2 regions of the Teichococcus aerofrigidensis genome follow, and region 1 is predicted to be linked to the other one. Evidence: riboswitches for the same ligand, from Rfam matches in the RefSeq annotation. Region 1 holds a riboswitch; the other holds the start of a gene.

Region 1 (3,397 bases):
CGATGCCGAGGCTGACCAGCGCGGCCCGGCCGAGCCGCGGCCACAGCGCGGGCGGCGCCGCCACGAAGCTCACTTCTCCAGCTTCGCCATCGCCTCGGTCAGCGTCTCCAGCCCGCCGATCAGCCGGATGGTGGCCTGCATGGCATGCGCGTCGAGGATGACGATGCGGCCGCGCCGCACCGCCTCCATCTGGCTCGTCACCGGATCGCTGCGGAGGAACTCCAGCTTCTTCTCGTAGTCATCGGCCGGGAAGCGGCGCCGGTCCATGCGCGCGATGACCAGCACCGAGGGATTGGCCCGCGCGATGGTCTCCCAGCCGACCGTCGGCCACTCCTCGTCCGACTGCACCACGTTCCGCAGGCCGAGGGTGCGCATCATGTAGCCGGGGATGCCCTTTTGCCCGGCCATGTAGGGGTCGAGGTCGAGATCGGCGCTGGAGAACCAGAAGGCGGCCGAGGCATCCTTCAGCCCGAGACCCCGCGCCCGCTCCACCGCCCGCGCCTCGCGCGCGCGGAGGTCGGCGACGAGCGCCTCGCCCGCGCCGCGCCGGTCGAAGATCGCGGCGAGCTGGCCGATGCCCTTGTAGAGGCTCTCGGTCGAGAAGGCGGCGGTGCGGGTGCCGTCGGCGCCGACCAGGTTGTTCTTGCCCTCGCAATCGGCGGGCATGATGTAGGTCGGGATGCCGAGCTCGTGGAACTGCGGCCGGGTGCCGACCACGCCCTGCGGCCCGATCATCCACTCGAACTGCGTCGCCACCAGTCCGGGCCGCTTGGCGATCACCGATTCGAAGCTCGGCGCGTTGTTGTCGAGGCGCGGCACCTTGTCATTCTGCGCCCGGAACTCGGGCAGCACGTTGTTGAACCAGAGCGCGGTGCCGGCCATGCGCCCGCCCGCGCCCAGCGCGTAGAGGATCTCGGTGGCGGACTGTCCGATGGTGACGGCGCGGTCCGGCGGGCCGGCGAAGGTCAGCCGCTCGCCGCAATTCTCCACCGTCAGCGGATAGGCGGTGGCCTGCGACGCGGGCGCGGCGGCCGGCTGGGCCAAAGCGGGGGCGAGGGGCAGCAGCAGGTGCAGGCCGAGGCCCGCCGCCACGGCCTGGAGGGACGCAAACCTCATGACGCAGATCTCCGGTCAGGATGGCGCCGGCGGCGCGATGGCCAGGCGGGGCATTCCGGAGAGGCGGCACGCGGGCGCGGGCCGCGCTGGAGGTCGCGTTGCAGCACGTTCATCGGCATCCCTGCCCGGACAACCCCGCCCGGCTGGTGGTCACACGTGCCGGCAGGTCTCCTGACTGGCGGGTCAGTGCCTGATCCCGCCTTCCCGGGCGGCCTCCCTGCGGAGGCATCCCAGTGGCCTGCCGGGATCCGGCTCGCCGCCTACAGTTGCGGGGGCAGTCCCGTTTCATGGCGCGCGGCCATGGCGGGTTCCCTGTTAGGTCCTCTCGGACACCGACGCGGCACCGGTAATGGAAGGCCGCCGGGCTGGCAAGACAAAAGCCCGGCCGCCGCCGCGGAGCGCCCATGCCGCGGCCCAGCTTGCAACCGGAGCGTGCCCGGCCCTAGCTTCCCGCCCGTATTGTAAGATTCTGCCAGGAGTGACGGCGGTCCATGTGTGAGAAATGCGGCAGCCTCCTGGCCTGCCTCGCCGCCCCGCCGGCGGACGACACCGCCACCACGGCCCTCGCCGGCACGCTGAAGGCCCAGGAGGCCCCGGTGCGGATGGCCACCGCCTCCGGCAACACGGCGGTGGATGCCCTGATCTCCGGCCCCGCCTGGGGCGGCCCGGTGCGCTTCGGATTCCCGCAATCCGCCGGCGCCTATGGCGGCGGCTCCAGCGAGGCGCTCACCGGCTTCCTGCCGGTCTCCTCGGCGCAGCAGGCCGTGGCGCGCGCCGCGCTGCTCGGCACCGCCTCGGGCGAGACCGCGCTGCTGCACGCCTTCCCGGTCACCGGCTTCACCCTGCTGCAGGTCAGCGAGGCGGCCGCCAGCCAGGCCGAGATCCGCTTCGCCCAGTCCTCGCAGCCCCCCACCGCCTGGGCCTATTCCCCGGGCAGCAGCGACAAGGCGGGGGATGTCTGGTTCGGCGACCGCTACGACTACCGCCACCCGGCGCTCGGCGATTACGCCTACGAATCCCTGCTGCACGAGCTGGGCCACGCGCTCGGCCTCAAGCATCCGCACGAGGCCACCGGCATCACCGGACAGGCGATGGAGACCGCCTGGGACAACAGCGAATTCACGGTGATGAGCTACCGCAGCCATTCCGGCGGCACGCTCGGCCAGCTCACCGCCGGGCCGTGGGACCTGCCGCAGACCTACATGATGCTCGACATCGCCGCGCTGCAGACGCTCTACGGCGCCGATTACGGCCTGCGGGACGGCGACACGCGCTACAGCTGGAACCCCGCGACCGGCGAGATGTCGATCGACGGCGCGGCGCAGGGCCGGCCGGGGGCGAATCGCGTCTTCATGACCGTCTGGGACGGCGGCGGCAACGACACCTACGATCTCTCCGGCTATGCCGGCGGCGTGGTGGTGGACCTCGCCCCGGGCGGCGCCTCCATCACCTCCGAGGCGCAGCGGGCCTGGCTCGACCAGGAGCACGGCATCCGCGCCAGCGGCACGGTCTACAACGCGCTGCTGCACGAGGGCGACACGCGCTCGCTGATCGAGAACGCCATCGGCGGCGCCGGCAACGACCGGATCTCCGGCAACCAGGCCGCCAATACCCTGCGCGGCGGCGCCGGCGACGACCATCTGCTCGGCCTCGCCGGCGCCGACAGGCTGTTCGGGGAGGCGGGCGACGACATCCTCGAGGGCGGCGCCGGGAACGATCTGCTGGATGGCGGCGCCGGCTTCGACATCGGCGTCTTCGATGCCGCCTTCCTGCCCGGCGGGGCGCGCGAGGCGGCCGTCTCGGCCATTCCGGGCGGCTGGACGGTGGCGATCAGCGCGGTCTCGGGCGGCCGGCGCGGCACGGTGGAGACCGACACCGCCCTGGCGCTGGAGGAGCTGCGCTTCACCGACGGCAGCATCCGCCTCGACGGCGACGCGCTGCTGGACCCGGTCTGGTATGCCCGCCACTACGCCGATGTCTACCGGGCCGGCATCGGCGCCGCCTCGCACTACGCCACGCATGGCTGGCAGGAGGGGCGCGACCCCTCGGCCGGCTTCAGCACCGCCGCCTATCTCTCCGCCCATCCCGGCGTCGGCGACCCGCTGGCGCACTGGCGCGCGCTCGGCTGGCAGGCCGGGCTGGACGCGCGGGCGGACTTCGACACCGGCACCTACCTCGCCCGCAACGCCGATGTCGCCGCCGCCGGCATCGACCCGCTGGCGCACTGGCTGGCGCATGGCCAGGCCGAGGGCCGCGCCGCCACGCCGGCCATCGGCGCCAC
Region 2 (3,397 bases), on a different contig from region 1:
GAACCGTAGCCTTAGGCTTGGCGCCACTCAGGGAACGGGTCCGGTAGCCTTGCCCAAGCCTTCGGCCCGCCCCGCATCTCGACATCTGTCAGTAGGCAGGCATCCAATGCATGGCGCAGCGCAGCCTCGTTCATCTCGACGCCGATGAAGACGATCTCCTGCCGCCGGTCGCCATGAGGCTCTACCCAATTGCGCAGCACGCCCTCACGCCATTCCGGGTCGGTCGGCCAGCGGCTCTCAGGCACGGCAGCGAACCAGAAGCCTGCGGCCTCATGCCGCCCTACCGCCCCGGCCAGTTGCCATGATCCCGCCCAGGCCATACGGCTGGCCAGCCAGAAGAAGCCCTTGGCGCGCACCACCCCGGGCATCTCGGATTGCAGGAAGCGATGGAAGCGCGCCGGATGCAGCGCCGCCGCGCGCGCCGGACGAAGCTGCGGATGCCGAACTCCTCCGACTCCGGCGGGTGGTGGCCCGCCAGCGCCTGGCTCCACCCCGCCGCCTGCTGGGCGCGGGCGAAGTCGAAACGGCCGGTCTCCAACACCGCCGCCAGCGGCACTTGGCCCAGCGTGGCCGGGATGAAGGCCGCTTGCGGGTTGAAGGTGGCCAGGATGCTGGAGAGGCGCTGCAACTCCTCCGCGCTCACCAGGTCCGCCTTGTTCACCACGATGACGTCGGCGAACTCCACCTGCTCCACCAGCAGGTCCACCAGCAGCCGGGTGTCGCCTTCGCCCGCTGTCTCGCCGCGCGTGGCCAGGGTATCGGCGGAGCCGTAGTCACGCAGGAAGGCCTGGGCATCCACCACCGTCACCATGGTGTCGAGGCGGGCGATATCGTCAAGCGACTGCCCGTTCTCGTCGCGGAAGTCGAAGGTGGCGGCCACCGGCATGGGCTCGCTGATGCCCGTGCTCTCGATCAGAAGCGCGTCGAAGCGGCCTTCCTCGGCCAGGCGCCGCACCTCCTGCATCAGGTCGTCCCGCAGGGTGCAGCAGATGCAGCCATTCGACATCTCCACCAGCTTCTCCTCGGTACGCGATAGGCCGCCGCCCTGCTCGACCAGGGCAGCGTCGATGTTCACCTCCGACATGTCGTTGACGATGACAGCGACACGCCGTCCTTCGCGGTTCGCCGGGACTTGGTTCAGCAAGGTGGCCTTCCCGGCGCCGAGGAAGCGGACAGCACGGTGACAGGCAGCCGAGGGTCGGTCGGGGATTGCGCTTGGCTCGCCATGGCGGTCAGTCCTCTTCGGCCGGGTCGATGCAGAGCAGCAGGCGCGGGTGCAAGGCGCGGCCGGTCGCATCACGTGGCATGGGTGGGGATCGGTGGATGTAGCCGTGGCCAGGCATCCCGGCCTCGCCGCGCAGGATGGCGGCGGCACCGATGGGCAGATGCTGAATGCTGGCGCGGTCGGGCAGGACGTCCCCGTCGCGCAAGCGCCGGGCTTCCGCCGCCCCGCCCGCCCGCGCCAGCCATTCGGTCCCATCGCCGCAATAGGTGCAGAGAAGGCGCAGGCGCACCGCATCGGCATGGAACAGCGCGCAGCTATCGTCCGAAACGGCTTCCAAGCGCAGGCGGACCTGCTGACTGTCCGACACCTCGGCGAACAAGTTGGCGAGGAACAGCATGTCGGCCAGCAGCGCCGGGTGCAGCGGAGGCTCAAAACCCGCGAGCGCCTGCATCACCGCGATATCTGGCTCACCTATCCCGGAACACACGAACGGCGCCTGCTGGGCCAAGCGCTGCGCATCCCGCAGAAGCGGCCTGGGCAGGTTGCGCCCTCAGACCGCGAGCGACACGGTGGGAGCGAGAATGCTGGCGAGGATGATCGGTTCGGCAGCGGCCAGCATGCGCGGCGCCTGCGGATCAGCCGACGTCAAGGCTTCTGATACCAAGGTCATTTAGTAGTTATGTTATAACATATCATTTTTTGCAAGACGGCATGGTGCTGCGGACTGGCGTAACTTCTTGAGTGGGCTGCCGGACAAGGGCTGTCAGAACTTGTACCTGCCAAGCGCCACACGATAGCCTAGGCGCCGCACCGGTCCCGCGCGAGCGGGTGAAAAGGGAACGTCGTGCGGCTCCGATCGGAGTTCAGTCGGCGGCTGCCCCCGCAACTGTTGGCGGATCACCGATGCGCCGTCTGCCCGTTGGGCAGGCCACTGGCACCCCGGTGCCGGGAAGGCAGGCGCATCGGTCAGGATTCGCGAGCCAGGAGACCTGCCGGGGCGTGGTCAACCTTCTGGACCGGCGCGGGGCGCGTCGGCGGAGCGCCTCCTCATGCAGATCCCAGCCACATCGGCTTCCATCCATCAGGCCGCGGCCAGCAGCACTGGCCGCGTGCTGGCCAGCGTCCTCGCCCTGGCCTTCGGCACCCTGCTGCTCTGGGGCGTCGGCTTCGCGCACAACGACCTGCTGCACAACGCCGCGCATGACACCCGCCACTCCAACGGCTTCCCCTGCCACTGAGCCGGACCATGATGGACCATCTCAGGCGGCTTCTGGTCGTGGCGCTGTTCGCGGGCATCCTGGCGGGCGCCGTGGCCAGCCTCGGGCACCAGTGGAACACGGTGCCCACCATCCTCGTGGCCGAGACCTACGAGCACCAGGACAGCGCCGCGCCGGGGCACGCCGACCACGCTGCCGAGGCGCACGAGCATGGCGCCGAAGCCTGGGCGCCGGAGGACGGGCTGGAGCGGACGCTCTATACCGTGCTGGCCGACATGCTGACCGGCATCGCCTACGCGCTGCTGCTGGGGGCGGCCATGTCCCTGCGCGGCGCCGTGGCGGACTGGCGGCAGGGCCTGCTCTGGGGGCTGGCGGGCTTCGCGGTCTTCACCCTGGCCCCGTCAATCGGCCTGCCACCCAAGCTCCCCGGCACGCCGGTGGCAGAACTCGCCGACCGTCAGGTCTGGTGGGTGGCGACGGCGCTGCTGACGGCGGGCGGCCTGGCGCTGATCGCCTTCACCCGGCGGCTGCCCTGGGCCGTGCTGGCCGTCATCGTCATCGCTCTCCCGCACCTCTGGGGCGCCCCGGCGGCGCCTGCCGAGGCATCGGCCGTGCCGGACGCCTTAACCCAGCGCTTCATCGCGGGGGTGACCGCAGTGAGCCTGCTGTTCTGGGCCACGCTGGGACTGGCGACCGGCTGGCTCCAGGCGCGCCTGAGCCGCGCCTCGCACGGCTGACGTCCCTACCGGCCTGATGCAGCAAGAACCTGCGTCAGGCCAACCAACCTTCAGTTCCCACCCGGCTTGCCACAGGACAGCACGAAGCTGTTCCAGATGCCAATGCGCAGCTTCTGCCGCAGCGGCGCACCCCGGCGCTGCGCCGCGTGCGGGCCGCGCGGGCGCTCCAGCCGGAAGTCGGTGAAGCCCGCCTCCTCCAGCATGGCCCGCAGCGGCTC

What was found. Region 1 has a riboswitch for cobalamin ahead of ACVMLK_RS12685 (ABC transporter substrate-binding protein). Riboswitches for the same ligand answer to the same signal wherever they lie in the genome.
Region 2: linked by a shared signal. The riboswitch ahead of ACVMLK_RS14925 (CbtB domain-containing protein) and the one ahead of ACVMLK_RS12685 (ABC transporter substrate-binding protein) in region 1 are both predicted to bind cobalamin.

Annotation. Positions count from the first base shown of each region.
Region 1 is NZ_JBSXMU010000054.1:19,993-23,389, forward strand. It holds gene ACVMLK_RS12680 (FecCD family ABC transporter permease) at 1-64, opposite strand, end outside; gene ACVMLK_RS12685 (ABC transporter substrate-binding protein) at 70-1,116, opposite strand; cobalamin riboswitch at 1,261-1,468, opposite strand; gene ACVMLK_RS12690 (M10 family metallopeptidase) at 1,608-3,397, shown strand, end outside.
Region 2 is NZ_JBSXMU010000076.1:4,874-8,270, reverse strand. It holds partial or broken gene zigA (zinc metallochaperone GTPase ZigA) at 12-1,227, opposite strand; gene ACVMLK_RS14930 (DUF1826 domain-containing protein) at 1,233-1,733, opposite strand; cobalamin riboswitch at 2,020-2,236, shown strand; gene ACVMLK_RS14925 (CbtB domain-containing protein) at 2,275-2,463, shown strand; gene ACVMLK_RS14920 (CbtA family protein) at 2,472-3,179, shown strand; gene ACVMLK_RS14915 (class I SAM-dependent methyltransferase) at 3,230-3,397, opposite strand, start outside.